Regions from separate parts of the Arthrobacter sp. ok909 genome, predicted to be linked through region 2. Evidence: riboswitches for the same ligand, from Rfam matches in the RefSeq annotation. Region 2 holds a riboswitch; each other region holds the start of a gene.

Region 1 (10,189 bases), on a different contig from region 2:
CTTGGACGGCAGGGCTGGGGATCCCTTTTGGCTGCTCACGCCTCGATGCTACGCGCGGAGGCAATGCGCTGCCTGCAGGCCCTCAATATCGTTTGCTGAGTGCCAACGTGACGACCATCAGTTGGCGGCTGACCGGTGAACCGCGGAGTCATCCGGCTCGTTTTTCGCAACGCGAGGGACTGCCGCTTCGATTCCAGCTCCCCGGCCAGCCGCGCCATAAGACCGAGCTCGCCAGGCATCTTCCGAAGTCGCCGCGCAGGTCCTTGACCGGCGCAGTTATCGCCGGACAACCTTGGCGTATGACAGTTCGAAGCATCGCCGCCGCGGCAGCCACCTTAGCGGTGTTGTGCGGATGCGCCCCGCCGGCAGCGCCAACAAACGACCCCTCGGCATCTCCAACAACCACCGCCGCCTCGAGCAACCCCTTCTCGCTCTTCACGCACTGCGGCATCTACGAGATCCAGGTGCAGCACACGTTCTTTGTTGCCGACCAGCCACTTGACGACGGTCACGGCAATCCCCCTGCAGGCTGGGCAAACCCCTACCAGCCGGGCACCATCACCGTGGCAGGCTTCACGGCCGTCTTCCATGACGACACGGGTCACGCGGTGACCTTCCACGAACGCCCCGGCGCCACGAGCTTCCTGAGAACCTGCTCCTGAGGGTAGCAACGCGGCCGCGCCTGCGTACGCTAGGGGAAACGCAAGGAGCGCCCGATGCGGAAGATCATTATGGCCATGCAGGTGTCCCTCGACGGGTTCTTTGAGGGCCCGGACCGGGACCTGAGCTGGCACATGGTCGACGACGAACTGCACTGCCACTTCAACGAGCAGCTGGCTGCCATGGGCGCCTTCCTGGACGGCCGCGTCACCTACGAGCTGATGGCGGAGTTCTGGCCGACAGCGGATGCGGACCCCGGTGCCAGCGCGCCAGTGGCCGAGTTCGCCCACATCTGGCGGGAGATGCCCAAGATCGTGTATTCCCGGACGCTGACGACGGCCGGCTGGAACACCACTGTGGTGCCGGAGGTCGTGGCCGAAGAAGTCCTGGCGCTGAAGTCGCAGCCGGGCGGCGACCTGGCCCTTGGCGGAGCGAATCTCGCGGACACTTTCCGGCGGCTCGGACTGATCGACGAATACTGGCTGTACGTCCATCCGGTTCTCGTGGGACGGGGTCATCCGCTGTTCAAGCCTGAGGACAAAACAGTCCAGCTCCGGCTATTGGAGACCCGGACCTTCGGCAACGGGGTAACCCTGCTGCGCTACGCGGCGTAATCAGCCCTGCGGAACGTCCGGACGGCACTTCTTAAGCGTTTCTTAATTGCCTCGCGGAAGAGTGGAAACCGGCGCCAACCTGGCGCCCTTGTCCCGAGCCGGAGGATCCCATGACTGGACCCGTCCCTGTTGAACGCGATACAGCACTAGGTCGCCCAGACGCTGTGCGACGAGACACAGCTCGTACCGCCGCGCGGCCGCAGCTGCTGGCCCTCCCCCAGGTCCGCCACTGGTTACTGCTGGGACTCCTGCTCTCCGCCGCCGTCCTGGCTCTCGGCCTGGCGGCTCAGCTGACGCCGGGCTTCAGCGCCACCGAACTCGGGGTCGATCAGGACCTCAGCCAGCATCACGCCGCGGCCCTGACCGCCGTCGCGATGATACTGAACGTCGTGTTTGGCCCGGTCGCCGGCGTCGCACTGATCGCCGCCGTCGCCCTGTGCATCTGGCTGTTCCGCGGCGGACTGGTCAAGGCGATAGCGTTCGGCCTGGTGGCAGTCTCCGGCTGGGTGGCCAGCGAATTCTTCAAGATCCTCGTGGCCCGCCAGCGGCCGAACCCCGCGCTGCTGTTCGATCCTTTGGCACCGGAAACCGGCTCCAACAGCTTCCCGAGCGGCCACGTGTCCTTTGCCGTCGCTCTCGGTTTCGCGCTGTATTTCCTGGCCCGCGGGACCCGCTGGGCCAAGGTAACGGCCTTCGCGGCCGCGGCGATGGCGCTCATCGTGGCGTGGTCCAGGCTGTACATCGGCGTCCACTACCCCTCCGACGTCACGGCATCATTCCTGGCTGCGAGCGCAGCCGTGGTGATGCTCACCGGCCTCTGGAACGTTGCCGCGCCGAGGATCGCGGACCGGCTACCTGCCCGTGCCATCGCCCGCCCGCTGGCCTCTGAGCCGGCATCTGAGAGGAAGTAACCCCCTGCACACCGTGGACATCTCAGCCCTCCTTCCGGCCGCGCAGGCCGCCGGGTCACCGTCGCTGCTGGATCCGGCGAGCCTGCTCGCCGGTCTGGGCCCGGGAGCCTTGGGCGTCATCGCGCTCATGGTCTTCATCGAGTCCGGCGTGCTCTTTCCCTTCCTGCCAGGAGACTCGCTGCTCTTCACCGCCGGGCTCCTGCACCAGCAGCTGCACCTGACGCTGCCGGTGCTGATCGGCGTCGTCACCGCGGCCGCCGTCGTCGGGGACCAGGTGGGGTACATGCTGGGCCGGACCTTCGGCCGGCGATGGTTCAAGGACGATGCCCGGATCCTGAAGACGGCCCACCTGACCACCACCGAAGACTTCTTCCGGCGGCACGGCGGCGCCGCCGTCGTGCTCGCGCGCTTCGTCCCCATGGTCAGGACCTTTGCGCCGCTCAGTGCCGGGATCGCACGCTATGAGTACAAGTCCTTCGTCCTCTGGAACATCACCGGCGCGGCGGCGTGGGCAATCTCCGTGACGATGCTGGGCACCTGGCTGGGGCACTTTGACATCGTCGCCAAAAACATCGACGTCATTGCCGTGGGCATGGTCCTGCTCTCCGTCGTGCCGGGTATCGTGCAGTTCCTCAGGCGCCGCCGCACCAGCCGGCGCGCGGGGCCAGCTGCCGGCGACACGGAAGCGGAAACCGGGGAGGGACTGCCGGCCCGGGAATTGGTCACGGAAGAATAGCTGACATGACAACCGCTGACCGGCCGTCTCTGCTGCTCGTTGAGGATGACGCCGCCCTCGGACCGCTCATCGCCGAGCTGCTGGACCCGGATTACCACGTCCGGCTGGTCACCAACGGTCGTGACGGCCTGCACGCGGGGCTGACCGAGGCCTGGGACGTCATGGTGATCGACCGCGGTCTGCCCGTGATGGACGGCATCGCCCTCATCGGGGCCTTGCGGTCCAAAGGCATCGGCACGCCCATCCTGATCCTGACCGCGCTGGGCGACGCAGAGGAGAAAGTCAGGGGTCTGGACGCCGGCGCCAACGACTACGTGACCAAACCGTTCGACGCCGGCGAACTGGCGGCACGACTGCGCGCACTGACGCGCACCTATGCCGCCGTGCCGGCACCGCTGAGCATCGGGGACTGGGAACTTGACCCGGCGCAGCGCTCGATCCGCTCGGTCTACGGGCACACGGTGTCGCTGACCGCAAAGGAAGGACAGCTGCTGGCAGCCCTGGCCGCGGAACCCGACCGGGTCTTCACCCGGGACGAACTCCTGTCAGCGCACTTCCATGCCTCCGACCAGCCCGGGGTGATCGATACCTACGTCCACCACTTGCGCCGGAAGATCTCCAAGGCCGTCATCCGCACCGTACACGGCGTCGGCTACCAGATCGGCGATGCCCATGAGTAACGGCGGGGGCGCCGGCGAAACCCCGGACCACTCCACACTGCGCAAGGCCTCCCTCAAGGTCGCCTTGCGGATCAGCGCCGCCTGCGCGGTCATGGTCCTTGGACTCCTCGCCGCCACGGCCCTGTACCTCGTCAACCAGCTGGCCCATCCTGAAGTTCCGCGTTCGGCATCGGCCGGGACGGCCTACGCCTACCTGGATTCCCGGGACGTGCTCGAAGCCATGCTCATCGCCGGGGTCGCGGGAATCGTGCTGGCGGGCATCGTCGGATGGCTCAGCGCGCGCAGCGCCATCCGCCCCCTCGGCGACGCCCTGGCCCGGCAACGGCGCTTCGTCCAGGACGCCAGCCATGAACTGCGCACCCCCTTGACCATTCTGGACACCCGGATCCAGCTTGCCCAGCGCAACACCGAGCCCGGCTCCAAACAGGCCCAGGACCTGGCCCGGATCCGGGAGGACGCGGCAACGCTGACCGGGATCGTCAACGAACTGCTCCTGGCGGCCACCACCGACGCCCCTGACCGCTCGGCAGCGCCTGCCGACCTCGCCGGCACCGCCTCCGGCGTCGCCGAGGGCCTGCGGCTGGTCGCGGAGCAACGGGACGTGCGCCTGGACTTCTCCGCCGATGCCCGGCCGCTGGCCCGGATCGACGCCAACGCCTTGCGCCGCGCCGTCCTGGCCCTGGCGGACAACGCCCTCTCCCACACCCCGCCGGGCGGCCGTGTGACCATCACGACGGCGATCGAGCAAAACCGCGCGGTCATCACGGTGGCTGACACGGGGACCGGGATCACCGGCGTGGACCAGGCCCGGATCTTTGACCGCTTCGTGCGGACCGCCAGCACCGGAGGAACGCAGGGACAACGGAGCTTTGGCATCGGCTTGGCCCTGGTCCGGGAAATCGCAGTGGCTGCCGGAGGTGCCGTCGAGGTTGCCTCCACCGGCAGCGCCGGCACCGTCATGAAGATGACGCTTCCGCTCGCCGCCGTCGGGAATCCCTAGGAATCCGTGAGAATCCGGGCAAGGGAAAGACCGGCGATCGCTTGCCCCCAAGGGAAAATCGATCGCCGGTCTTTCCGGACTGGATGGCCCCGGGAGGGCTGTCTGGCCCCTACGGGGTTTAGGCGCGGACGAAGGTCACGCCGCCGGTCGCGGTGAGCCAGGACAGCGGGTGCACGATCGTCTGGTTGGCGCCGTTCATGCCGCCGCTGATCACCTGGCCGTTGCCGGCGTAGATGCCGACGTGGCCGGACTGGACCACCATGTCACCGGGCTGCGGGGCCGCCACAACGGTTCCGAGGCCAAGGAAGGCCCGGGGCCCGATGTCGCCGACGGGCTTACCGGCCGCGCCAAGGGCCTTTTCCACCATCGCGGTGCAGTCCTGGGTGATGCCCAGCTGGCTGTACGCGGCAGAAAGCATGATGGCGTTGCGGCCGCCTGCAGCCGGTGCCGCGGCCGGGGCGGGCGCCGCCGGAGCTGCCTGCACCTGCACGGACGGCGCAGCGGCCACCTTGGGTGCTGCCGCCGGCGCTGCTGCGGGAGCAGCGGCAACGGGCTTGGGCTGTTCGATGACCGGCGCTGCGACAGAGCTCACTGCGGGGCGGTCGAAGCTGATCTTGACGCTTGAATCGGCGCTGACGGGCGCGCTGAGAAGTCCCTTGACGTCTGCGGCGGAGGCCGGAGCAGAGTCCCGCTGCAGGGGTGCCGGGGCTGCGTTGGCGGCCATTCCGCTGGTAAGAACCAGGCCGGATGCGGCGGCGAGGACGGCGGCATGGCGCGCAAAAGTATTGATTGAAGACATGGATGTAGCCTCTCCCAGTGCCTGCGAGGTGAGCTGTCGGATTCGGATGGGAGTCACCCGGCCGCACTCCCGGGCCCGTCGTTGCGGGCACTGTGCGGCTTCACCCCAAGGCCTGCGTATCAGCAGGCCAAAAGTGGTTTCCCCGTCTCTGCCGGTCGTTGGTGCGAGTTACCCCCGGGCCGCGGCAGAGTTAGGCAATCGGCTGGGGAGCGCCCGTATCGGAGACAACAGGCACTTATCCACCGTAGCGCGAACCGCAGGCGAATGTCACATTCAGGTAACGGGCCACGGTGCGGTCCGGCAGTTGCCCATAGGGCGGCGCAGCTTTTCGACCATAAGATGATGCCATCAGCACCACCTTGGAAGCGGAGGCCCGAAATGAACAGCCACTGTGTCGCCATCTGCCAGTTGAGCAACCAGCCCCAGGAGGATTTCGACGTCAATACCGAACTGCTGATCCTGGACGGCCCGGACGTCCATGTGTCCACATGGGATGCGGAGCCACGGGACGGCGGCTTCGACGAACACGTCCTGAACGACCGGGTGGACGCCCTCGGGTTCATGGTTGTCAGCGACTGGGCCTTCCTGGACGGCAAGGCCTACGCGGTGGTGGAACGGCGGTCAGGAACGTAGGGGCGCTGCACCCTCCACGGGACTAGTCTCATTCCATGACAAAGGATTCGGACAAGGGCCATGACGGGAACCCGGTGCTCTGGCACGGGGAGCCCGAGGAACACGACTATCCGGCTGCCGGTCGTTATCTCTCGCTGCTCACCGACGATGCCAGGGCCGCCGCCATCGTGGAGTCGTTGCGCCTGGCGCCGGTAACCCATCACGTGGCCAAGGATATCCTGCGGGCCTCAGGCCTGCCGCTCCTGACCCGGGACAACCCCCATGTGGCCTCCGACCTGGCCAAGATTGCCGACGGCCGTCCGCTCTCCCCCGTCCTCCTGGTCCGCGGGGACCTCGACGCCGGAGTCGCGGCCCAGATTGCCGACGGCTATCACCGGGTCTGCGCTTCCTACCTCACGGACGAGAACACCGACATTCCGGTGAAGCTTGTTGCCCCGATTGGCCCGGGGCCGTCCCGCAGTCTCGAGCCATGACTTTCCTGACCCTGGCGCTGATCGCCGTCGTCGCCTTGGCTGGTCCCTTGCTCGCGCTGCCGGTGCACTGGCGGCTGCCGGTGGTACTGGGCGAACTGCTGGCCGGGATCGCGATCGGACGGACGGGCCTGGGCCTGGTGAACCCGGCAGATCCTACGTTCAGCTTCCTGGCTAACATCGGGTTTGCGCTGATGATGTTCGTGGCCGGAACTCATGTTCCCGTGCGGGATCCTCAAATTCGCTCCGCCCTCGGCAAAGGCACGCGCCGGGCCGTAGCGGCCGCAGCGGCCGCAGTGGTCGTCGGGACCGGCATCGGCCTGCTCTTCGGGACTGGACATGCTCCCCTCTACGTCGTGCTGCTGGCGTCCTCCTCGGCCGCGCTGGTCCTCCCGATCGTCGATTCTCTGCGCCTCGGCGGACCCGACGTCGTTTCCATGACCGCACAGGTGGCGATCGCGGACATAGCCTGCATTGTGGCGCTGCCGCTCCTGGTGGATCCGCCGCACGCAGGCCGGGCGGCCCTGACCGTACTCACCGTGGCGGGCTGCGCTGTGGGGCTTTTCTTCGTACTCCGATGGCTGGAGAGCACGGGAATCCGCGGCCACGTGCACCAACTCTCGGAAAACCGCAAGTTTGCCCTGGAGCTGAGGATCCAGTTGGCGGTGCTGTTTGCCCTGGCCGGTGTCGCGACTTTCGGCAATGTGTCCGTGATGATGGCGGGCTTTTCCTTCGGCCTGGTGGTGGCGGCCGTCGGCGAACCGAGACGGCTGGCCCGGCAACTTTTTGCCCTCAGCGACGGCTTCCTGGGTCCGCTGTTCTTCGTCTGGCTGGGCGCATCCCTCACGCTCAAGGACCTGGCCGGGCATCCGGACATGATTGCGCTCGGTCTCGCGCTGGGAGCCGGAACGTTGCTGGCGCATGCCGGTTTGGCGCTCCTGGGGCTCCCCCTGCCGCTCGGCGTGTTGTCGGCGGCCCAGCTCGGCGTGCCGGTGGCAGCTGCGAGTATCGGCACGCAGCTTGACGTACTGTTCCCCGGCGAGGCAGCAGCCCTGCTGATGGGTGCGTTGATCACAATCGCCGCAAGCGCCGTGGCCGGGTCTCGGGCAGCCAAGAGGTTCACGCTGCCCGCGAAGGCCGGCGGCGGGTCAAGCGAAGCCGGCAGCACCGCCGGCCAAGGTGATCCAGGCGATCCAAGCGCTCCGAAACACTGAACGAGACTGGGTAAGGAAACATCACCCTCCGACGGGCGTGAACTGTAGCTCGGGTCTCCTCTTGGCCATTTCCGCCAGGACCCGCGTTACGGCGGCCCGGACGGCCGCGGCGTCTTCGTCTGTGTCGCGGTCGGATCTGGCGCCGTCGGCGTCCGTGTCGGCGTCGAACGTGAAACCCGGCACGTCCTCGCCGAGCACCGCGCGCGCGTGGCGGACAAACCTGTCCCAATCCCCGGCGCCGGCGCGCAGCGCCATCAGCGGCGAAAGCAGCGCGGCCCGGCGCAGCCAGGGATCGGGCTCGCGCACCCACCGGTCCAGCACGCTGACAGCCCGCACCCTGCCCAGGACGTCCAGACCGTCCACGAGCGGCCCGACGACGTCGACGGCGAGCGGATCCACGAGGTCCGGCAGCCGAGCCTCCCGGATGAAGCCCTCCAACCGGGTGAGATCCGAGTTAGTCAACAGCTTCACGTTGTCCTGCAGCAGCACCACCGCTGCCAGGCGGCGCTCGAAGACCGGCACGGCCCACAGTTCGGAACTCAGTGCCGTGATCTCATCATGCGCGAGTCCGGAATACCGGCGGCCGGCATCCCGGACGGTCCCGCGCACGGCCCCCACGGAGGCGCCGTAGAAACCGAGGCCACCGCCCCCAGGATTCCTTCCCAGCCCGTACCGCAGCGCCTCCGCACGGCTCCAGGAGCCTTCCCGCTGCAGCGCGAGGTCAATGAATTCGCCAGCATCACTCACGGGTCCATTCTTTCCCCTCGGGGCGCGGGCGGGAAAACGCGGAATCGCGCTCCGGCGGCTGCGCCTACCTAGACTGATTGGGACAGGTTTCCGATCGAAAGCGGTTCTCGCAGCCATGCACACCACCACCAGGCACCCCAAGCTGGCCCTTGCCGTCGCACTTTCCGCCGTGACGTTGGGGGTGGCGTCGTGTGCTGCTTCCGGGCCGTCCCCCGAGGTGCCCGCGACGTCAGCGGCGCCGACGACCTCCCCGGCCTCCGCCGCCGATTTTGGCCTCGACATCGCAGGGGCTCCCGGCCGGATCGCCCAGGCCGGTCTCTCGGTGCTCACAGCCGAGGGGAACGTGGACCATTACCATGCGCATCTGGACGTGCTGAAGGACGGCAAGGCCGTAGCTGTGCCGGCCAACATCGGCATCACGGCCGGCCCGGACAACAGGGCCAACGGCATCTCCGCGCTGCACACCCACGACACCACCGGCGTGGTCCACATCGAGTCCCCCACTGCCGGCCAGGTCTTTACTCTCGGGCAGCTCTTCACGGAATGGGGCGTCCTTGGAGGCAGCGGCGCCCCGGGTACCGGGACGGGATCGCTGGACGGCTGGACCCTCTACGTGAACGGCCAGAAGTACGGCTCCGGCATCCGGGACCTCCCGTTGAAGGCACACGACGAGATCGTCCTAAGCTATGGCACTCCCCCGGCAAAGATCCCGGCCGCCTACGAGTTTCCGTCTGGAGAATGAGGGGCGCGGGGCCGCCGCGTCCGATCAAGCCGCGCGACTCCGGCACTTGCGGCGACACGCACAGGTTTGCGGGCCAAGGTAACGATCCAGTAACGTAGGCGACTGGCCGCGAAGGCCTGGCCCGAACGCAGGGTCCCGGACTGGCCCTTGCCGGGCCCGGTTGCGCCGTTCGGCGCCTGCTCGCCCGTGCCCTTGCGGCAGGGGCCGGATGAAGCTTCCCGCACTGGCCGCCGCCCTGGCAGCGACGGTTGTGTGCGCCAGTCACCAAGCCCGGAGGGGTCCGTTGTTCACGAAATCACCGTCCAAAGATGCACAGTCCAAAGAAGCACAGTTCAAGACGACACACTTCAACAAAATCGCCATTGCGCTGACCATGGGCGCACTGTCCCTGACCGGGTGCGGCGCTGCTCCAACGGCAGGAGCCGCAGCCCTTTCCCCGGCCAGCGAGGCCTCACGTCCTGCCGTGGCGTCGACGCCGTCGGCGGCCGCAGCGACTAAGGCGCCTGCCACCGGGTCTGCACTGAAGCCGGTCGGCGGGACGGCCACTGCAGCAGCAGATCCCGGGATTGTGGCGGCGCCGGCAGCCCCCGCCACACCCGCAGCCGCGCCGGTCGATGCGCCCGCCGCGGGTGCCGCGCCGGCGGCAGCCGCCGCGGGTTCGACGCCGGCCGCACCGGTTTCCGCCCAGGCCGCCGTCGCCGCCACCGGCGACGGTTTGCAGGCCGCCACGGCCCGCGGCTGGGGTGCGGTTGTCGCGGGCGACGAGTTCTCCAACACGGGCGCCCCTGACTCCACCAAGTGGAGCGTCTTCAACGGAACCGGACATGCCGGAAAGGGCCTCCGCAGCCCGCAGGCCTGGTCGGTTGCCAATGGCGTGGCCACGGTCAGCGGCAACTCGGCCGGCACCACGGGCGGCATGTCGGCCAAATTTGCCGAGCAGAAGTACGGCAAGTGGGAAACGCGCATGCGGACCAACGCCCGGG
Region 2 (10,189 bases):
GGGAGCCCGCCTGGGCTCCGGCGGTGGGGCTAATGGTTGACGTCATTTACTGGGCCGTTTCTGTGCGGGAAAGGGAAGCATCGTTGGCAGCGGGCGCTGGAGCAATGCCGGCGGTGGTGGCGGGCACGGGAAGAGTGCCGGTGCTGCCGGGAACTGCGGTGACGGGCCGGTGACGGAACACCACCAGACGGAAGAGCAGGAATTTGACGGCTGTGGCGGCGAGGTTGGCGGCGGTGACGGTGACCAGTTCAAGCCAGCGGTCCGGTGCCCCTCCTGATGCGTTGTGAACCAGGGCGAGGGCGCCCGAGGTCAGGGCCAGGCCGATCCCGAAGACCAGCAGGCCCTCGAAGTGGTGGCGTGCCGCCTGGCTGCTGCCCTGGATGCCGAACGTGAAACGCCGGTTAGCCGCGGTATTGGCCACGGCGGTGGTGAGCAAGGCGAGGAAATTTGCCAGTTGCGGGTCCATGATGCCGCGGCAGAGCAGGAAGATCACCAGGTATGCCAGGGTGGAGGCCACCCCGATGCTGCCGAAGCGGACGAGCTGTCCAAAGAGGCTTCCGCCGGGGCTTTGTTCCTGGGCCCGCGAGGAAGCAGGAAGCGGTCCGCGGGCGAGGGCGGCGCGCAGTTCGGGAACCGGGATCCGGCCCGAGACCAGGTCCCGGCTCAGCCGTGCCATGCCGCGCAGGTCCGCGATGGCGGTCTGGACGATGTCCACGCTGGTATCCGGGTCGTCGGTCCAGTCCACCGGGACCTCGTGGACGCGCAGGCCGCACTTTTCGGCCAGGACCAGCAGTTCGGTGTCGAAGAACCAGGCGTTGTCCAAAGTGTGCGGGAGCAGTTGCCGGGCTACGTCCGCGCGGATTGCCTTGAAGCCGCACTGGGCGTCGCTGAAGTGGGCGCCCATGAAGGACTGCAGCAGGAAGTTGTAGCTGCGCGAGATGAATTCCCGCTTCGGCCCGCGGACCACGCGCGAGTTGCGGGCCAGCCGGGTCCCGATCGCGAGGTCGGAGTGCCCCGAAATGAGCGGGGCAAGGAGGGGGCCGAGCGCCGCCAGATCGGTGGAAAGGTCCACGTCCATGTATGCCAGGAGCGGCGACGGTGAGGCAAGCCATACCTTGCGCAGCGCATTTCCTCGGCCTTTTTCGGCCATATGGACCACGTACACCTCGCGGAACTCGCGGGCCACGCGCTCCGCCGTCTTGAGCGTTCCGTCGGTGCTGGCGTTGTCCGCCACCGTGATCCGGAAGGAGTGCGGGAAGGAGCCAAGAAGATAGGCGTGGAGCCGGCGCAGGCACGCTTCGAGGTCCCGCTCCTCGTTGAAGACCGGGATGGTGACGTCCAGCAGCGGCGTGCTGGTGCGTGTGTCAATAGCTGAGCGCCGGCCGCCGGCGGCGGTGAGCGGCCCGCCGAACCGGGCCGGGGCGGGCGCGTCGGCCACGGCAAGCCCGGAAGGTGCGGCGGGTGCTGCCGGACCGGCCGGCGTCGCCGTGGAGTGTGGCAGGGTTCCTGAGGCCTGGTCTGTGAACGTCATGCCTCAACTTTCCCGGCGGCCCATATGAGGGCTTTAGGGTCAAGCTGTGCGGGGGCTGTGGAAGTCCGGCCCGGTGCAGCCGGGGCACGCGCGCAGGAGGCCCCGGATCGCTATGGATCCGGGGCCTCCTGGGCGCTGCTGGCTGGTGATGCCGGCTTAGTACCAGTTGTGGGACAGGTGGAAGTTCAGTGCACCACAGGGGGAGCCGTAGCGCGACTTGACGTAGTTCAGGCCCCAGTTGATTTGGGTCCGGTAGTTGGTCATGTAGTCCGCGCCGGCGCTCGCCATCTTCGAGGCGGGCAGGGACTGGACCACACCGTAGGCGCCGCTGCTGGCGTTCGTGGCAGTCGTCTTCCAGTCCGATTCCTTGGTCCAGAGCTTCTGTAGGCACTGCATCTCGCCGGGCGCCCAGCCATAGCTGCCCAGCTGGGCCGCGGCGTAGGCCTGTGCCCCGGCGGGGTCGTCGATGGCGACCGGCGCCGGTGCCGGCGCGGGAGCCGCTGCGGGAACGGGGGCCGCTGCTGGAGCGGGCGCGGGGGCTGCCGCCGGGGCCGGTGCGGCCGGGGCAGCAGCGGCGGGGGCGGGTGCCGGTGCTTCGGTGGCCTTGACCTCCGAGATCTGAGGTACCGCGCCGCTGGGCGCTGCAGCTGCCGGCGCGGCGACCCGGACCCGCTCAAAGTTCAGCTTGGCCAGGGGATCGGCCATGGTGGCCGTTTGGGAGCTCGCAACAGTCGCCCCGTAGCTGCCCGGCTCGGCGGCCTGGCTGGCGGCGGCGCCGCCAGCCACCAGTACTGCGCAGGCGGCGGTGACCACTGCGGCGCGGCGTCCGGTGATGCCGAGCCCGGTGGCCAGCCGCGACAGGACGGATGCCTGCGGGGCCGGTGCGGCACGGTGGCGCGACTTGCCGGCGCGGGAATGTGAAACGCCGTCAGGGCGCGTTTGTACCTGGAATTCAGTCATGATGGCCTCTCAACGCCTGCGGAGTTAGCTGTCGGGTTCGGATGAGGTCATCCGGCCGCACGGAATATCACGTGTCGGCTTCACCCCAAGGGCGCATGTGTGCAGAATGCCCGGGAACTCTGGGTCCCCCGCCTCTGCCTGGTCCAGCGGAATCCGGGAAGCGGCAGAGTTTGGCGTCCATCCGGATATGCGGCACAAATGGAGGCCGCACTCGAAAAACGGTACAGGACTACTGAACTTAAGTCACATTTGGGTAACGGGAGTCACAGGGGCGGCGTGTCGCATTGCGCGAGATTCCCCCGCGGGTTCCTGTAGCCGACCTGTAGCCCCGGCGCCGGTTACGCCGACGGCGGCACGGCCGGGAGGCGTACAGCGAACTCCGTCCGGCCCGGCCGGGACGTGACCTCGACGGTCCCCCCGTGGGCTTCCACGATCGACTGGACAATGGACAAGCCCAGCCCGCTGGTGCCCTCGGACGTCTGTGCGGGCGCCGTGGCATGTCCACTGCCATTGCTGCCGGCCGCACCCCCGGATCTGCCGGAGACAGAGCCGGAAAGAGGACCGGTGGAAGAGCCGGAAGCGCCGCGGGCAGCGGACCCGGACCGGGCCCCCGCCGTCGCTGCCGCAGGGCTGGCTTCGGAACTGGCCGCAGGATTGGTGCGCGACGCGTCAGCCCGCGCGAAGCGGGCGAAGACCCGGCCGACGAATTCGGGGGCGATGCCGCTGCCGTTGTCCGTCACGGTAACCACGGCGCTGCCGTCCGCCGAACGCATGACGCCGGTTACCACTTTGGTCCCCGGTTCCGTGTGCTTGCGCGCATTGGACAGGAGATTGGCGAGGACCTGGTGAAGCTGGGCCGCATCGCCGCGCACCACCACCGGCTCATCCGGCAGTTCCAGCTGCCAGATCCGGTCCGGGGCCATGACCTTCTCATCGCTCACGGTCTCGACGGCCAGCTGGGTGAGGTCGACGTCGGCGACCTTGAGCGGCTGCCCCTCGTCCAGTCGCGCCAGCAGCAGCAGGTCCTCCACCAGGGTGGTCATCCGCTCGGATTGGCTTTGGACACGGGCCAGGGATTTCTCGCCGTCGGGCGTGAAATGCTCGGTCATCCGCATCAGCTCCGTGTAACCGCGGATCGCCGTGAGCGGAGTGCGGAGTTCGTGCGAGGCATCCGCGACGAACTGCCGCACCTTCATCTCGCTTTCCTGCCGCGCCTCGAGGGCGTTGGAGACGTTGTCCAGCATCTGGTTCAGCGCGTAGCCCACGCTGCCCACTTCTGTGCCGGGGTGGGCGGCCGACGCCGGGACACGCACCCCGAGCGCCACCTCGCCGGCGTCCAGCGGGAGGCGGGAAACCTTGGTGGCCACCTCGGAGAGCTGCTCCAGCGGCTTCATGGTCCGCCGGATCACCGCCGTGCCGGCGAGGCCGATCAGCACCAGCCCGCCTGCGGACACCACCACCATGGTCCACACCAGCGAGGCCAGGGTGTCCTGCTTTTCCGCCAGCGGGAGGCCGGTGACAATCACGTCGCCATACGGTGCACGCACGGCCATGAGCCGGTACGCGCCGGCCGAGAGCGTCCGGTCCACCGGCACACCGTTCGGGGCCAGGGTGAGGAGGACGGCGTTGTCGTCGGGGGAGAGGCTCTTGCGGGTGGCGTCCCCGGCCAGGAATCCGGCGCTGCTGACCTCGCCGTCCGCCAAGCGGGCGTTGAGCGTTCCGATGCCCTGCCCCCGGGCCTCGAGGGGGTCGGGGCGGCCCCCCGAGCTGCCGGGGACGGGCCGGCCGAACTCGCTGGAGCGGTGCGATGCTTCGCCGAGCTGGTCATCGAGCTGCCGGGTCAGGAAGAGGTCCATGGAGGCATAGCTGAACAGCCCCACAGCGCCGCAGATGGCCACGAGCAGCCCCATGGCAACGAGGACCAGCCGGGTGCGCAAATGCCACGTGGACGGGTTGCGCCAGTCGCGCCCGGGGACGCGGGTGACGCCGGAAAGGGTGGGCACGGATCAGTCCGCCGGCTTCAGGACGTAGCCGGCGCCGCGCACCGTGTGGATCATGGGCACGTGGTTGGCGTCCACCTTCTTGCGGAGGTACGAGATGTAGAGTTCCACGATGTTCGCCTGACCGCCGAAGTCATAGTCCCAGACCCGGTCCAGGATCTGGGCCTTGCTGATCACCCGCTTGGGGTTCTCCATGAGGTAGCGCAGCAGTTCGAACTGCGTGGCGGTCAGATGCAGCTCCTCGCCGGCCCGGGTGACTTCGCGGGTATCGACATTGAGCACAAGGTCGCCCACCACGAGTTCGGCGGTGTCCATGGCGGCCACCCCGGAGCGCTGGACCAGCCGGTGCAGGCGCAGCAGGACCTCTTCCATGCTGAACGGCTTCGTGACGTAGTCATCGCCGCCGGCCGCCAGGCCGGTGATGCGGTCCTGGACGGCATCCTTGGCGGTGAGGAACAGTGCCGGAACCTCCGGCGCGAAGGCGCGGATCCGGCTGAGCAGCTCGACGCCGTCGAATCCGGGAAGCATCACGTCCAGCACCAGCACGTCGGGGCGGAACTCTTTGGCAAGCCGGACCGCGCTGGGCCCGTCGGCCGCCACGGCCACGGACCAGCCGGCCATCCGCAGGCCCATGCTCATGAGCTCGGAGAGGCTGGGCTCATCGTCCACCACCAGCGCGCGGATGGGGGAGCCGTCCGGATGCGTGAGCTGGGGAAGGTTGTTGGTCATGGAGTGCGAAGTGGCCATGGGACAACTCTCCGATCTGCCGGTTAGGCGGGGCTTTGGGGACCCTGTGCGGCACCTGTGAATCCCAGCCTAGCGAGCTGAACGCCTTTCCGGGGCTGTCCGGGCTGCTTTGGAGGAAGTGTGGGTCGCCGCCCGGCCTTGTGGTCAGCCGGAAGGTCACAGGCGGGGCTGTCGGCCCGCACAGCGCAGGCACAGGATCGCTCAGCACTCTGGGGTGAACATCGATCCGCATCCTGAAGGAGAAACACCATGAGCGGTCAGCATCCCGGAGCCGGTTCCGGCCCAGTTCCTGAACCCACGGCGCCCGCGCCCGTCACGACGCCCCAGGGAGTCGGGCCTCAAACAGCGTGGCAGCATGACACCCCGCCGTACGACGCCTCGCACTACGACGCCTCGCAGAACCCCGCCGGTCAGCGCGGCGACGCCGCTACCCCCGGCTGGGGCGCGCCCTCCGCCGATTCGACCGTTCCGGCCTCGTCCCCGGCCTGGGGCATGCCCCGGCAGGAACTGCCGTCCCCTCCATCCGCCGGCTGGGGTGCCCCCGGAGCCGGATCCAAAAACGCCTCTGTGGCCAAGCCCTGGACGCTCAAGCGGGGCCTCGCCGTCGCCGGGGCGGCAGCAGTCCTGGCGGTCGGCGCCGGGGCGGGCGTCTACGCCCTTACCTCAAGTTCTGCGGCAGCGGCTGGCACGGCGGGCGGGCTAGCCGGCGGCCAGGGCTCCGGCGCCCAGGGTTTCGCCCCGGGCATGCCGGGATCCGCTCAGGGCGGAGCCGCGGGCGGCGGAATGTCCGGGCAGGGCGGTCCAGGCAACTTCGCGCCCGGTGGAATGGGCGGGCTTAACTCAGCCGTGCACGCTGAATACGTCGTGCTGCAGGGAAGCGCCTACGTCACCATGGCCGAGCAGATGGGGACGGTGAGCGAGGTCAGTGCGTCCTCCGTCACGGTTAAGAGCAGCGACGGGTTCACGCGCAGCTATGCACTGGGTAGTGACGTGGTGGTGAGCAATCTGCAACAGCGGCGCCAGCAGGCAGGCGGCGGCACGGGCACCCAGCTGAGCGTGACGGACATCGTCGCCGGCGGGACGGTGCGGATCGTAGCGGCCAAAGATGGCTCCGGCTACACTGCAACGTCCGTCATGGTGGTGGCGGCGACCTCCACCGGCCAGTCCAACTGACCCCGCCGGGGCGCCCCCTGTTGCCGGGTCCGACGGGCCCGGCAACACGCCCACTCTGTGGACTGCGACGGCGGGAACGCCGGGTTTTGCCGATTCGACCTGCTGTGAACGATTTCCGCGGTTCAGCGACTCTGGTCGAACATAATTCGGAGTGAAGCGCTTGCCGACCGCTGAGTCAAAAAAACGCTTGTTATTTTATTACGTGCGCCAAATTGTGATTTGCACTACACTTCCGGAATTCGTCTCACTATGTGGAACCTGCGGTCCATTGTTACTTGCACGTTCGCATTGTTACGTTGCACACTTCAATTGTGAACAAGAACTCAACAGCACCTGCAACTGCAGCTTCCTGGGTCAGCACACCCGCTGGTACCGAGATGCGCTGTTGTCGAATGCACGCCTAACTTTTACACCCCAAGAGTTTCTAGGCATTCGCCCCCCAGCCCAGAGTCGGGCGCCCCTCCCCAGTTTTCATTGCGGGGAAAGTAGCATTCGAGCCGCGATGACGGCCATTCACATTGAGGTAAGCATTCCATGTCAGTTGCATCCGGATACGTCCACATCTCCGTCCGTAACGCCAGCAAGGCCGGCCAGACCTCCGGGATCCGCCAGGGCTTTGGTGGCCGCTCCGCATTCGCGCCCGCCGGTTCCGCCGGCACCTTCCCTGCCCCCGGATATGCAGCCCAGGGCTACAACCCTGACTCCTACGGTCAGCTGCGCGCCGTTCCGCCCGCCCCCGCCACGGCACCCACTCCCGTGATCGCTCCGGGTGCCGGCAGCGCGGTCCGTCCGGCCCCCAGCGACAACGTCGCCCGCGGCTTCGTGCTGTACATGGGGATCGACGAGGAAACCGCGGCCGCCGCCGGCACTTCGATCGCCAAGCTTGCCCAGGAGATCCGGGCCTACGCCCAGTCCCTTGTTGCCGGCGCCGAAAGCTACGCCGCCGTCGCCGTCGCGCCGGCCAGCGCCCCGGGTTCCGCCCTCGACGTCGTCCGTTCGACGTTCGGCGACCCCACCGCCGCTGCCCGCCAGCGTACCGAGACCGCCCGCCTGCAGCAGCCGCAGGATCCGCGGCCGTCCGGCGTGTTGATCGATCTCGCCCGCCGTGAGGTACACCTCGACGGCGAATCCCTGAACCTGACGTTCAAGGAATTCGAGCTCCTGAACTACCTCGTGGAGAACGGCACCCGCACCGTAGGCCGCGACGAGCTTCTCGAAGGCCTGTGGCGGAACGCCGAAGAGGTCCCCAACGAGCGGACCATCGACGTCCACATCCGCCGCCTGCGTTCCAAGCTCGGGCGCCTGGCCAACACGGTCCGCACCGTCCGCGGCCAGGGCTACCGCTTCTACGAGCACCCCGAGGTCGTCGTCTGGGCCGCTCCGGAATACTCGATCTAGCCTTGGCTTCACGCAAAGCGTCCGTTCCTCCTACTACGGGGACGGGCGCTTTCGCTTTCGCGGCACGATCCCCCGGCGCCTGCCGCATTAGGATTGGGGCATGAGCGCGCATCACATCAAACGGCTGGTGATCATGAGGCACGCCAAGTCCGACTGGCCCGGCGGGGTGGCCGATCACGAACGGCCGCTCGAAGAGCGCGGCCACAGGGATGCTCCCGTCGCCGGAAAGTGGCTACTCAAACACGACGTGGTCCCCGACTTCATTCTCTGCTCCAGCGCGCTCCGGACCCGTCAGACCTGCACCTGGGTGTGCCACGCGCTCGGTGACAAAGCGCCGACGCCGAAGCTTGAGGACGGCCTGTACGCCGCGTCCGCCTCGCGCATGCTGGCGGTGATCAACCACGTTCCGGATACCGTGAACACGCTCATGGTGATTTCGCACATGCCCGGTGTCCAGGATCTTGCCATGCATCTGGCGTCCCGGGATTCCGATCACGATGCGTACATGGACGCCGCCACCCGTTATCCGACCAGCGGGCTGACCGTGCTGGAAACGGAGAAGTCGTGGGCCGAACTGGACGGGCAGGACGCGCGGCTCACCCATTTCAAGGTTCCGCGCGCCAAATAACCGCCCGGCTGCCCGGGCGATGATTCCGGAGTCCATAGCTACCGGCTGCATTCTGCGGTTTACTGTTCCTGTTTGCTGATGTGGTTTTTCCAATGGTTTTGGGGCAGGTAAGGCAACCTCAGAGAAAAGGTGGATCAACGTGGATTCAGGGCAGCTCATAGGAATTATCATCGGCATCGTTGTGGTGCTGGCGATTGTCGCGGTCGCGGTCATGGTCAGCCGCAGGCGCAAAGTCGCCGCGGACCGGAACCGCGCTGCTGAAATGCGTGAACAGGCCAAAGCCGACGAGCTCACGGCGCGCGAACGCGAGGCCAAGGCGACGCGGGCCGAGGCGGACGCGCAGCAGGCCGAGCTTGAGGCCGAACGCCTGCGGCTGGAAGCCCGCAGCCGCCAGGAAGAAGCCGAAAAAGTCCGCTCTGGCGCGCAGGAGCAACTGCGCAAGGCCGACGAACTGGACCCCGACGTCGTCACGTCCGAGCACGACGATGCGTCAGCGGAGACCCCCACCCGGCGGAGTTTGCGGGCCGAGCCGGTCACCGGTGGGCCGGTCTCCGGTGAACCAGCGGCCGGCGAGCCGGTTCCCGGCGCGCGCGTTTCCGGTGAAGAGCGCAACCCGGACGACGTGACGCAAGCCGACACGGCCCAGACTCACACCACGGATACCAACCCGCCGGACGACAAGCCGCGAAATCTCTGAGCCCGGAATCAGGAACCCACATTCCTGAGCCCGGTATTCCAGGGCCGGAAGCGTGCGCCGGCCGCGCCGGCGTACTTAGCGGCGGGCGGAGTTCCGGGCGGGCGCTTTCGCACTGGGTGACTTGGCGGGTGTTCTTGCTGCGGGTGACCGGACCGGTGATTTGGCCGCCGGTGATTTGACGGAGGGGACCCTCGCGGGTGCCTTCGCCGCGGACTTGGCGGCCGGCCGCGCAGCCGCCGGACGTGCGGTGGTTCCCCGCCCCGTCGTCCGCGACGCGGACGGCCGCGGGCTGGCGGTCCTGGCCCCCGCGCCCCGTGAAACCGGCGCCGGACGGCGCCGCGGAGCCTGGCCGGGGACGCGCCGGCCGCGGCTCCTGCCGGGGAGGGCGGTACCGGCGAACAACTGCAGCAAGGTGACGGCTCCGGCGGCGCCGGCCAGATAGAAATACAAATCCGGGTGCGCCGAATCGACGCGCGTGGACAGGGCATTGGGGTCCGGGTTGAACGCTAGGCCCCACTGGCGCAGGAAGGCGATTCCGAACGCGATGAAGAGGATGCTGCCGGCTCCGCTCGCCACCAGGGTCTTGTGCCGGCGCCGGATCACGACCTCGGCCACGCAGGCCACATAGGCCGCTGCGGACGCACCGAGGAACCACACGAACACGGTCTCGTTCAGGGTGATCCCGGTCAGGACCAGGAGGGCCAGGGCGGCGAGAAACGCTCCGATGGCGATCTTCCCGCTGATACCCATGTGACGCATGTGAATAATCATGCCTGAGCGGGCGGCTGCTTCACGACGTAGCCGCGCATGGAGGCCATAATTGCGGCCACACTCTGCTCGCGGGTCCGCTCCGGGTTGTAGGCGTGGCGGTCCAGTCCCACCACGAAACAGGCGCCGAAGATGGCCGTTTCGAGGCTCCCGCGGGACACTGCGGGATCCACGGGATAGACGGCGGCGACTCCGTCGATGGCAGAGCCGATCACGGCGAGCAGGCGTCCGCGGAGCTCGGCGAAGGTGTCCTGCCATTCGCTGGGGGTCCGCCAGTTCTCGCTGAC
Region 3 (10,189 bases), on a different contig from region 2:
GGCGTCGCGTATACGGCCGAACGCCCGCGCGACCCGCACCGGGACGAGCGCCGCAGCCGCCGCAGTCCGTTCCGTCAGGTAACGGATTTTGCCGCCGCCAGCGGCGTGGGGCAGAAGGCCGGCATCGCACTGGCCGCGGCTGGTCTGGTACTCACGGTGACGGTCCCCGTTACCAGCCCGGTCATGGCCTCGAACGCGGACGGATCGGGCACGGTCTCGGCCGCAGCGCAGCCGGATGTCACGGCTGCCGCCGCCGCAAAGCTCGATTTCAGCCGGACGGCCGTCGCCACCAAAGGCGACCCGGACGGGAAGCTCAAGCAACTGCTGAGCGCCCAGTCCGTCGGCAGCATCACCCGCGCGGCTTCAGCCGGCACGCTGGGTCCGCCGCTGGACCAACTGATCACGGCATCGCCGTTCGGCTACCGTGTGAGCCCCATCACGGGCGGTCCGGGGGAGTTTCACCGCGGCCAGGATTTCGCCGCCCAGTGCGGCACGCCGGTCCACGCCGCCGCCAGCGGCACCGTGACCTTCAACGGATGGCACCCCTACGGCGGCGGCAACCGTGTGGTCATTGACCACGGCAACGGTCTGGAGACCACGTACAACCACCTGTCGTCGTCCTCGGTGAAGGTCGGCCAGAAGGTCTCCCGCGGCGATATCGTCGCGCTGAGCGGGACCACCGGCGCCTCCACGGGCTGCCACCTCCACTTTGAAGTGATGGTCAACGGCGACGTCGTTGACCCCCTCGGCTGGCTCTAATAAAGACGATGGACAACTCTCAAATTCCCGGGACACGCCGTGATCTGAATGTGACATTGGGTCCGGAGTCCTGTAGAGTTTGAAGCACGCCAACTTTTCCGAAGTTGGCGCTCTTGAGTGGATTGCCTAGCTCTGCCACCGCTCAAGGTCCGTTCGCATTACATCGTCTGGCAGGGGCGGGGGAACCAATTTTGGCCTTCGAAAGAAGGCCTAGGGGTTAAGTCGCAACGCTTCCCAGGAAGCAGCGCGGCCGGGTGACTCCCATCCGAATCCGACAGCTCACCTCGTAGGCATTGGGAGAGGCTACTTTCGTGTCTTCACGCCACAATGCTGCGCGTATGCGCACTGGCGCGGCTCTTTTGAGCCCGCTGACATCCACATCACGTGCCGCCCTTGCCGGCGCCCGGATGGGATCACGTTCCGCTGGCTCATTCTCCACCGAGTCCGGACAGCATGCAGTTCCCGCTTTTGGCGCGTCTTCGCAGTACACCCTTCGCTAAGTAACCCATTTCGGGGCGATCCGGCGTACCCCCAAGATGCCGGAGCGTCCTCAGCCCGCGCCCAAAAACGCGCGGTCCAAGGATCACGAAAGAGAGAACTTAATGACTACTCGTGCAACCGTTGCACGGCACCGCGCCGAGGTCACCAAGACCAACTCGCTGGCTGTTATTGCCAAGGCAGTCGGCGACAACGCCGGCGGCATGGGCCGTCAGGCCGCGGTCATCGCCGCAGCTTCCGGTCTGGTTCTGACCAGCGGAATCGCAGCCAACGCTGCTGAGACCAATGTTCAGCGCGAATCCACCTCCGCTTCCGCCCTGGAAGTCCAGTCGTCGGCTCCGGCCACGATTTCGGCTGCTTCCACCATTGCGATTTCCTACGAGAAGCCCGCCGTGACCACGTCGCCGGCTCCCGTCGTCGAGGCTCCCAAGCCCGTCGTGCAGGTCCAGACCGCCGCAGCCACCCAGGCCGGCGGCGCCCAGGCCGGCGTCAACGGCGGCGCAGCTGCCCTGGCCCCTGCCGGAATCGGAAGCGGCGCCGGTGCAACTATCGCTGCCGCCGCCTATGCACAGCTCGGCGTGGCGCAGGACTGCACCGCCCTTGCCACCAACGCCCTGGCCGCGGCCGGTATCCACTACCACGGCTGGCCGGCAGGTTACCTGTCCCTCGGCCGCACCGTGAGCGCCGCCGAAGCTCGTCCGGGCGACCTCGCCTACTACCAGAACGGTGGCGTGGGCATGCCCCACATCGCTGTCTACGTCGGCAACGGCATGGCAGTCCACGGCGGCTGGAACGGCGGCACCACCGCTCTCTACAGCGTGAACGTCGGTTCCGGCCCGGTCTTCATCCGCGTCGGCGGCTAGGCGCAAGCCCCCCGCACTTTCAAAGACCCCCGCCTCTTGAGGCGGGGGTCTTTCGTGTTACCGGGGCATGAATTTTCCGCGCTGGGGGCCGCACCGCCGAAAAAACATTCGGTGATCTGGCAGTTGAGTGTTTACTCTTGTCTTGTCGATCCATAGCCCGACCATGCACAGGGCAGCCGGCCCTCGTGCCCCTGGCGGGTGCGGCCGTGAAGAGGTATGCGGATGCGCACTCTCGTTCTGAATGCTGGATATGAACCGCTGGCGGTCATCACCTTCCGCCGGGCGCTCGTCCTTGTCCTGACCGGAAAGGCAAGCGTGGTGGCTGAAGGGGACGACCCCGTTGTCGGCCCGCAGGACATACTGGGCCGCCCGTCCGTGATCCTCCTGAACCGCTACATCCGGCCGCGGTACAACACGATGACGGCGGTCAGCCGCCGCGGCGTGCTCCGCCGCGATGCCCACCACTGCGCGTACTGCGGCAAGGCAGCCCACACGATCGATCACGTCCAGCCCAAGTCCCGTGGCGGCGCCGATTCTTGGGAGAACCTCGTGGCCGCCTGCCTGCGCTGCAACAATGCCAAGGGCGACCACACGCCGGCAGAGATGGGCTGGAAACTCGGATTTGTACCAGGTCCCCCGAAGGGCACCATCTGGCAGATCAAGGAACTCGAGAAGCCTACCCCCGCGTGGGATCCGTTCCTGCTGCCGGAATCGGCCGCCTGACCTACCTCTTGACCTACCGCTTGAACCGCTGCCCCGGCTGCTGCCCTAACCGTGGCCGTGGCCGTGGCCATGGCCGCGACCCCGGGCCCCGCCCGTGGCGCCCGAGCCTCCGGGCAGCTCGCGCCGCGCTAGGCTGATCCGGTGGAGTTCGATGCCATCATTCTCGCCGGCGGAAGGTCGGCCCGCCTGGGCGGTGTGCCCAAGTCGCGGCTGACTTACGACGGCGCCACCCTGCTTGAGCGGTCGCTGCGCGCCGCGGGCGGTGCCCGCCGCGTCGTCGTCGTCGGTCCTGACCCCGGGGACCTGCCCGCCGGGACCCTGAACTGCCGGGAAGACCCGGCGTTCGCGGGGCCCGCCGCCGCGATCGCCGCGGGACTGAACGCGCTGGCCGCCGAGCACGCCGGCCGCTCCGACGCCGGCGCTCCCGCGCCGTTCACCCTTGTCCTGGCCTGTGACATGCCCCGCTCGGCCGCCGCGGTCCGCGCCCTGGCCGGGACGCTGGCGGAGATGCTGGCGGAGGCAGTGACTGAAACGGCGACCGAGAACCTGGCAGAGGCCGGGGACGCGGCGCCAGCCGCGGATCAGCCGGGGCAGGCGGGCGACGGCGTCATGGCCGTGTCGGCCGACGGCCGGAAGCAGCCGCTCGCCGGGCTTTATGGCACGGCTGCGCTACAACGAAGTGCCGCGGACGCCGCGCGTGCGGGCAGCCTGGAAAACGCGTCCGTCTTCGCCCTTCTTGCTAGGCTGGACGTGCGGGAAGTTCGCGTTCCCCCCGGTTCCACGGATGACGTTGACACCTGGGATGACGCTTCCGCGCTAGGGGTATCCGGCAGGATTTCAGACCCCGGTCCGGGTTCCGGGCCGGAACTCCCCAGCTGAACTCGACCATGGAGGCAAACGGTGAAAAGCCAGGATGAAACGCTTGAAGACTGGTGCCGTGCCCTGCTCCAGGCCCTGGAGTTGGAAGGCGTTGAGATTGACGTGAACGAGGTCCTTGCCCTGGCAGGCGTAGCCGCGCACTCGGTGGTGCGACCGGCGGCTCCGCTGACCACGTTCATCGCAGGCTTTGCAGCAGGCCTGGCTTCCGGCTCCGGGAAGGCCTCGGACGCCTCGTCCATGCAGGCCGCCATGGCCGTAGCCCGCCGGCTCGCCACAGACTATGCAGCCGCCGAAGCTTCCGGGGCATGACGCCTGCGGCCCCAGACGGCAGCGGACCCGCCAGCGTCCCCCGCGGGGATAACGTCGCTGACGGCGTCGGGGACAACCTTGAGGACGGCCTGGAGGCCGTCCCCGGCGACCCCCAAGCCGGTGCCCTGGACGCTCCCGCACCGGACTCTGCCGGGCCGGACTCTGCTGGCCAGGACATTGGCGGGCCGGACATTGCCGGTCACGACGCCGCCGAACCGGACAGTGCCGGCCAGGACGGTGCCGGCCAGGACGGTGCCGACGTACAGCACCGGCATCTGGCCCACACATGGCTGGAGGCCCGGCAGCTCGCCTTCGACTGTGCCACTCCCATCCCTGCCGCCCCCGTGCCGCTTCGGCAGGCCCTGGGTCGGACCCTGGCAGCGGACGTGGTTGCCCTGCAGGACATGCCGCACTACGCCTCCTCCGCCATGGACGGCTGGGCCGTCAACGGCAGCGGTCCGTGGATCCTGGCCGAGCCCAACCAGCGGCTGGCGCCGCACCAGGCCAGCCGGATTGCCACCGGCGGCCTCATCCCCGATGGGGCCAAGGCGGTGCTGCGCAGTGAAAGCGGCGTCATCGGCACCGACGAGGACGGACTGCCCGTCCTGAAGCTGGGCGGCAGTGCGAAGCCGGGGGATCCGCGAAATGGTGACCACATCAGGAAAGCCGGCGAAGAAGCGGCCGCCGGAGATGTTCTGATCAAACGTGGCACCGTCCTGAATCCGGCTCACCTGGCCCTCGCCGCGCTGGCCGGGAACGACACGCTGCCCGTGCTCGGCAAGGCCCTGGTCCGCCTCGTCCTCACCGGCTCCGAGGTGGTGACGTCCGGACTGCCGGCGCCCGGGCAAGTTCGGGATACGTTCGGTCCCCAACTGGCGGCAGCGGTGGGGATGCTCGGCGGCATCTGTACCGAAGAGATGAAAATCGGCGATACCTACACCGAATGGCTCGCCGCGCTTGAGGACGGGGAGCCCGTCCCCGCGGGCGGCGGCCAGTCAAGCGGTCCGTCAAGCAGCCAGTCAAGCAGCGCGTCAGACATCCCGTTCCGCGACGCGCCCGGCGGCAGGTCCGCTGCTCCGGCTGCCGATCCTGCCGCTGAAAGCCTGCCCGCCGACGTCGTGATCACCACCGGCGGCACGGGCCGTTCCGGAACTGACCACCTCCGGCGTTCGGTGGACGAGCTCGGCGGCCGCCTGCTGATCGACGGGATCGCGATGCGGCCCGGCCACCCTGCCGTGCTCGCCGAGCTGCCCGACGGCAGGTACATCCTCGGCCTGCCGGGGAACCCGCTCGCGGCCATGATGGCTCTGTCCACCATCGGAGCCCCCCTCCTCGCGGCCCTGGGCCACGGCTCTATTCCGCCGCTCAGCGAGGTCCCCTGCGGTTCAACAATTGACGCCGATCCCGGCCGGACTCGCCTCATGCCCTTCCGGCTGGTGTACGGCATGGCATCCCCGGCGCAACACACCGGCCCGGGCATGATGCGGGGCCTCGCCGCGGCCGACGGCGTACTGGTGGTCCCGCCCCACGGCGTCCAGTTGGGGGAACTGGTCCCCGCGTTCGCGCTTCCATGGGGCACACCACTCCCGGACGCCGCGGCGGCCTCCGGCGCACCCAAGCCGGCGCCGAAGCGGACAGCCAGGAAAACCTCGGCCAGCGACGGGCCGGTGGACTGGAGCGCCCTCCTGGGCTGAATTTCGAGGGCCAACCCCGGCCCCCGGCCTCTGCCGCGCTGGCTTCAGGGTCGGGCGCTTGCAATGATGGAACCAACGTAACGACCAAGAAAATCTCACACCATGTTGCTTAGGAGTATCGGATGGGCCGCGTGACACAGCGCCGCAAGGTGCACAAGATTGTCCTCGACGGTTCCCCGCAGGCCCTCGAATTCCCCGTCCGCCACCGGGAAGACGTCCTCGCCGTTGAGGAACCGCTGGAAATCCGGATCGGAAGCATGTCCTTCTCCGTCACCATGCGGACGCCGGGCAACGACTTCGACCTCGTCGCAGGGTTCCTGGTCTCGGAGGGGGTCATCTGGACCCCCGAGCAGCTGGTTTCGCTCAGGTTCTGTGCGGGCGAAAACGCCGACGGTGTCCAGACCTTCAACGTCGTGGAGGCCCAGCTCCGGCCCGACGTCGTCCGGCCGGAGACGGGCCGCAACGTCTTCACGTCCAGTTCCTGCGGCATCTGCGGGACCGACTCGATCGACGCCGTCCGCAAATCCTCCCACTACAGCCCGGCCGAGGACCCGCTGACCATCCCCGTGGAGACGCTGGCGGCCCTCCCGCAGGCCCTCCGGTCCGCCCAGGACGTCTTTGACGTCACCGGCGGAGTGCATGCCGCCGGACTCTTCAGGATCTCCGACGACGGCTCGGCGGACCTGCTGTGCCTCCGGGAAGATGTCGGACGGCACAACGCGGTGGACAAGGTGGTCGGCTGGGCGCTCCGCGAGGGCCTGCTACCGCTCCGGGGAACCGTGCTGCAGGTCTCCGGCAGGGCCTCATTCGAGCTCGTCCAGAAGGCATCCCTCGCCGGAATCCCGGTCCTCGCCGCCGTCAGCGCACCCTCCAGCCTGGCCGTCGAGCTGGCCGAGGCCAGCGGGATGACGCTGGCCGGGTTTAGCCGCCAGACCAGCCTGAACATCTACGCGGGCCAGCACAGGGTCGCCGTTCCGGCACCCGCAGCCGGCTAGCGTGACCGGCTGACGGCGGCACTTGGCCAAAAGGTTCCCCGCGACGTAAATTTTATCCATTGACTGGAGTCAATCGGGCCCGCCAGCGCTGACCCGCCAGCGCTGAAGAGGATCACATTGCACGACGACCGCCGTCTTACGGAAGTCCGGCTGGACCGCTTTTTGCGTGACCGCATCGCCCCCGCGGTCTACCCGCGCACCCTGCCCCTGACGCTGAGCAGCTGGGACGCACCGGACGAGCCCGTGCCCGCGCTGGAGGCCCTGCGGCACGAGTTCACGCCGCAGGAACACGGCGCGGCCTGGGGCCGGCCGTGGAGCACCAAATGGCTCCGGCTGCAGGGCGAGGTGCCGGAATCCTGGGGTACGGCGGACGGCACGTCGGTGGAAATCCTCGTGGACCTGGGGTTCAGCGGCGACCTCCCGGGCTTCCAGTGCGAAGGCATCGCTTGGCGGTCCGACGGGACCATCATCAAGGCGATTTCCCCACGGAACCAGTACATCCCGCTCAAGCTCTTGGGCGGCGGCATGGCCGTTGACTTCTACGTCGAAGCCGCGGCCAACCCCGACCTGTCCCAGAACTGGACCTTCGCCGCCACGCCCTACGGCGACAAGGCGACGTCCGGCAGCGAGCCGAAATACCGACTCGGCAGGATCGCCATCGCCGAGCTCAACCAGACGGTCTGGGAGCTGCAACAGGACATCCTCACGCTCAGCGGGCTCATGCACGAGCTCCCCACCGAGCTGCCCCGCCGCCACGAGATCCTGCGGGCACTCGAACGCATGCTGGACATCATGGACCCCGAGGACGTGGCCGGTACCGCAGAGGCCGGCCGGGCCGCGCTCGCCGGCGTCCTGTCCCGGCCGGCCTACGCCTCGGCGCACCAGCTCGTGGCCACGGGGCATGCCCATATCGACTCTGCCTGGCTGTGGCCCGTACGGGAGACCATCCGCAAGTGCGCCCGAACGTTCTCCAACGTCGTCGCGCTGATGGACCAGGACCCCGGTTTCATCTTTTCCTGCTCCTCAGCCCAGCAGCTCGCGTGGATGAAGGAGTACTATCCGGAGCTTTTCGGCCGCATCGTGGACAAGGTCCGGGCCGGCCAGTTCGTTCCCGTCGGCGGGATGTGGGTCGAATCTGACTCCAATATGCCCGGCGGGGAGGCCATGGCACGGCAGTTCCTCGAGGGCAAGAACTTCTTCCTGGCCGAGTTCGGCGTGGACTGCCAGGAAGCGTGGCTCCCGGACACGTTCGGGTACTCAGCGGCGCTGCCGCAGATCATCAGGGCCGCAGGCAGCCGCTGGTTCCTGACCCAAAAGATCTCGTGGAACCAGGTCAACAGGATGCCGCACCACACGTTCAACTGGGAGGGCATCGACGGCACCCGGGTGTTTACGCATTTCCCGCCGGTGGACAGCTACAACTCCGACCTCAGCGCCAGGGACCTGGCACACGCGGAGCGCAACTACCGCGACCACGGACGCGGAACCACCTCACTGGTTCCGTTCGGCTACGGCGACGGCGGCGGGGGACCCACGCGCGAAATGTTGGCCGCGGCGCAGCGCACGGCGGACCTGGAAGGATCCCCGAAGGTGCGGATCGGCTCGGCAGCCAGCTTCTTCACCCATGCCCAGGCCGAGTATGAGCCCCTGCCGGTCTGGGTGGGCGAGATGTACCTGGAACTGCACCGCGGCACCTACACCAGCCAGGCCAAGACCAAACGGGGGAACCGGCGCAGCGAGCACCTGCTCCGGGAGGCCGAACTCTGGAGTGCCACCGCGGCAGTGCGTGCCGGGCACAGCTACCCGGCGGCGGAGCTCAACCGGCTGTGGCGGCTGGTCCTGCTGCAGCAGTTTCACGACATTCTGCCCGGCAGTTCCATCGCGTGGGTCCACCAGGACGCCGAACGCAACTACGCGGCCGTCGAACGCGGTCTTGAAGCCATCATCACCGAGGCCGCGGGTGCGGCACTTGGCACCGGCAACCGGGAATTCCTCCTCAATGCCGCCCCACACGAGCGCCAGGGCGTGCCGGCCCTGGCCGCTGCCGAGCCGGTCCCGTCCGGGCAACCGGTGGCCGTCACGGAAGCGAACGGCGGCTACATCCTGGACAACGGCATCATCCGGGCCGTGGTGGACGCCAACGGACTGCTCGCCTCGCTCATGGACTATGCCACCGGGCGTGAGGCGATTGCTCCCGGGGAGTCCGGCAACCTCCTGGAGCTGCACCGGGACACACCGAATGAATGGGACGCGTGGGACATCGACGCCTTCTACCGCAGGAACGTCGTCCGGCTGGTGGAGGCGCGATCGGTCGCACTGCAGCGCGGCCCCGGTCCGGAAGGCCTGAACGCCGTCGTCGTGGTGGAACGGATGGCCGGCTCCTCGGCCGTGACCCAGCGGATTGCGCTCGCGGCCGGTGCTGACTCCCTGGCGATCTCCACCGTCGTGGACTGGCAGGAAAGCGAAAAGCTGCTCAAGCTCGGCTTTGCCCTGGACGTCCGGGCGGACCGCTCTGCGGCGGAGACGCAGTTCGGGCACGTGTTCCGCCCCACGCACCTCAACACGTCGTGGGAGGCGGCGAAATTCGAGATCTGCGCCCACCGCTGGATCCACGTCGCCGAGCCCGGCTACGGGGTGGCCGTTTCCAACGCGTCCAGCTATGGCCACGACGTCACCCGCAACGTCCGGGAGGACGACGGCGGGACCACCACCACAGTGCGGGTCTCGCTCCTGCGGGCGCCGAAGTTTCCGGATCCCGGCGCGGACCAGGGCAGGCACGAGCTCCGGGTCACGATCCGGCCGGGTGCCAGCATCGCCGACGCCGTCGAAGAGGGGTACCGCACCAACCTGGCACCGCGGCTTGCAAGGGGAGCCCGCGGGGTTGAACCGCTCTTCACCGTGTCCAACGAAGCGCTCGTCATCGAGGCCGTCAAGCTCGCCGAGGACGGCTCCGGCGACGTGATCGTTAGGCTGTACGAATCACTGGGGGAGCGGTCCACGGGCCTCGTGACGGCGAACTTCCCGCTGACCGGAGTGCGCGCCGTGGACCTGCTGGAGCGGCCCGTCGATGCGCCGGGCGTGACGGCTGCCCTTGATTCGGCCGAGCTCACGCTGCGCCCGTTCCAGCTGGTCACGCTGAGGTTTGTGCGCTGAGGTTTGTGCGCCGAAGGCGAGGCAAAGAGACGCTGTGGCGCTGCCTTTGGGGCAACGGGAACGACCGGGGTTCCGGCCAAAGCACCGTTAAACAGGCTGAGTGGGAGCGGTCCATGCGGACCGCTACCACTCATCCCCCCAATGGCGCTTGGGCGACTGCCTCTGCTTCGCACGGCTAAGTTCCGTACACAAAGCGAATGTCGCTTTCACACATTCATGATTCTTTCACGGTCTAATGATTTTGTGAATGCCCTACCCTTTGTTCTTGCGGAATGTTGCGCGAGCGTTACCAGGCCCCTGTGCAGCGACCCCGGAG

The links. Region 2 has a riboswitch for cyclic di-AMP ahead of BLR03_RS24130 (aggregation-promoting factor C-terminal-like domain-containing protein). Riboswitches for the same ligand answer to the same signal wherever they lie in the genome.
Region 1: it holds a riboswitch for cyclic di-AMP, as region 2 does, so the genes downstream of both, BLR03_RS10150 (NlpC/P60 family protein) here and BLR03_RS24130 (aggregation-promoting factor C-terminal-like domain-containing protein) in region 2, are expected to answer to the same signal.
Region 3: it holds a riboswitch for cyclic di-AMP, as region 2 does, so the genes downstream of both, BLR03_RS07770 (NlpC/P60 family protein) here and BLR03_RS24130 (aggregation-promoting factor C-terminal-like domain-containing protein) in region 2, are expected to answer to the same signal.

What each region holds. Positions count from the first base shown of each region.
Region 1 covers NZ_FNJS01000010.1:43,020-53,208, reverse strand. The annotation lists gene BLR03_RS10190 (hypothetical protein) at 1-39, opposite strand, end outside; gene BLR03_RS10180 (hypothetical protein) at 300-662, shown strand; gene BLR03_RS10175 (dihydrofolate reductase family protein) at 717-1,274, shown strand; gene BLR03_RS10170 (phosphatase PAP2 family protein) at 1,439-2,185, shown strand; gene BLR03_RS10165 (VTT domain-containing protein) at 2,190-2,921, shown strand; gene BLR03_RS10160 (response regulator transcription factor) at 2,927-3,601, shown strand; gene BLR03_RS10155 (sensor histidine kinase) at 3,594-4,601, shown strand; gene BLR03_RS10150 (NlpC/P60 family protein) at 4,720-5,400, opposite strand; cyclic di-AMP (ydaO/yuaA leader) riboswitch at 5,405-5,605, opposite strand; gene BLR03_RS10145 (hypothetical protein) at 5,779-6,033, shown strand; gene BLR03_RS10140 (hypothetical protein) at 6,069-6,506, shown strand; gene BLR03_RS10135 (cation:proton antiporter) at 6,503-7,717, shown strand; gene BLR03_RS10130 (DNA alkylation repair protein) at 7,739-8,464, opposite strand; gene BLR03_RS10125 (hypothetical protein) at 8,580-9,206, shown strand; gene BLR03_RS10120 (glycoside hydrolase family 16 protein) at 9,415-10,189, shown strand, end outside.
Region 2 covers NZ_FNJS01000033.1:30,430-40,618, forward strand. The annotation lists gene BLR03_RS19775 (glycosyltransferase family 39 protein) at 1-46, opposite strand, end outside; gene BLR03_RS19780 (bifunctional glycosyltransferase family 2/GtrA family protein) at 47-1,531, opposite strand; gene BLR03_RS24130 (aggregation-promoting factor C-terminal-like domain-containing protein) at 1,688-2,491, opposite strand; cyclic di-AMP (ydaO/yuaA leader) riboswitch at 2,493-2,650, opposite strand; gene BLR03_RS19790 (sensor histidine kinase) at 2,830-4,494, opposite strand; gene BLR03_RS19795 (response regulator transcription factor) at 4,498-5,238, opposite strand; gene BLR03_RS19800 (hypothetical protein) at 5,488-6,411, shown strand; gene BLR03_RS19805 (winged helix-turn-helix domain-containing protein) at 6,946-7,809, shown strand; gene BLR03_RS19810 (SixA phosphatase family protein) at 7,910-8,437, shown strand; gene BLR03_RS19815 (hypothetical protein) at 8,577-9,134, shown strand; gene BLR03_RS19820 (hypothetical protein) at 9,210-9,893, opposite strand; gene BLR03_RS19825 (TetR/AcrR family transcriptional regulator) at 9,902-10,189, opposite strand, start outside.
Region 3 covers NZ_FNJS01000007.1:63,628-73,816, forward strand. The annotation lists gene BLR03_RS07765 (M23 family metallopeptidase) at 1-759, shown strand, start outside; cyclic di-AMP (ydaO/yuaA leader) riboswitch at 883-1,066, shown strand; gene BLR03_RS07770 (NlpC/P60 family protein) at 1,362-2,120, shown strand; gene BLR03_RS07775 (HNH endonuclease) at 2,343-2,843, shown strand; gene BLR03_RS07780 (molybdenum cofactor guanylyltransferase) at 2,985-3,722, shown strand; gene BLR03_RS24350 (DUF6457 domain-containing protein) at 3,744-4,031, shown strand; gene BLR03_RS07785 (molybdopterin molybdotransferase MoeA) at 4,028-5,725, shown strand; gene fdhD (formate dehydrogenase accessory sulfurtransferase FdhD) at 5,848-6,720, shown strand; gene BLR03_RS07795 (alpha-mannosidase) at 6,838-9,873, shown strand; gene BLR03_RS07800 (hypothetical protein) at 10,126-10,189, opposite strand, start outside.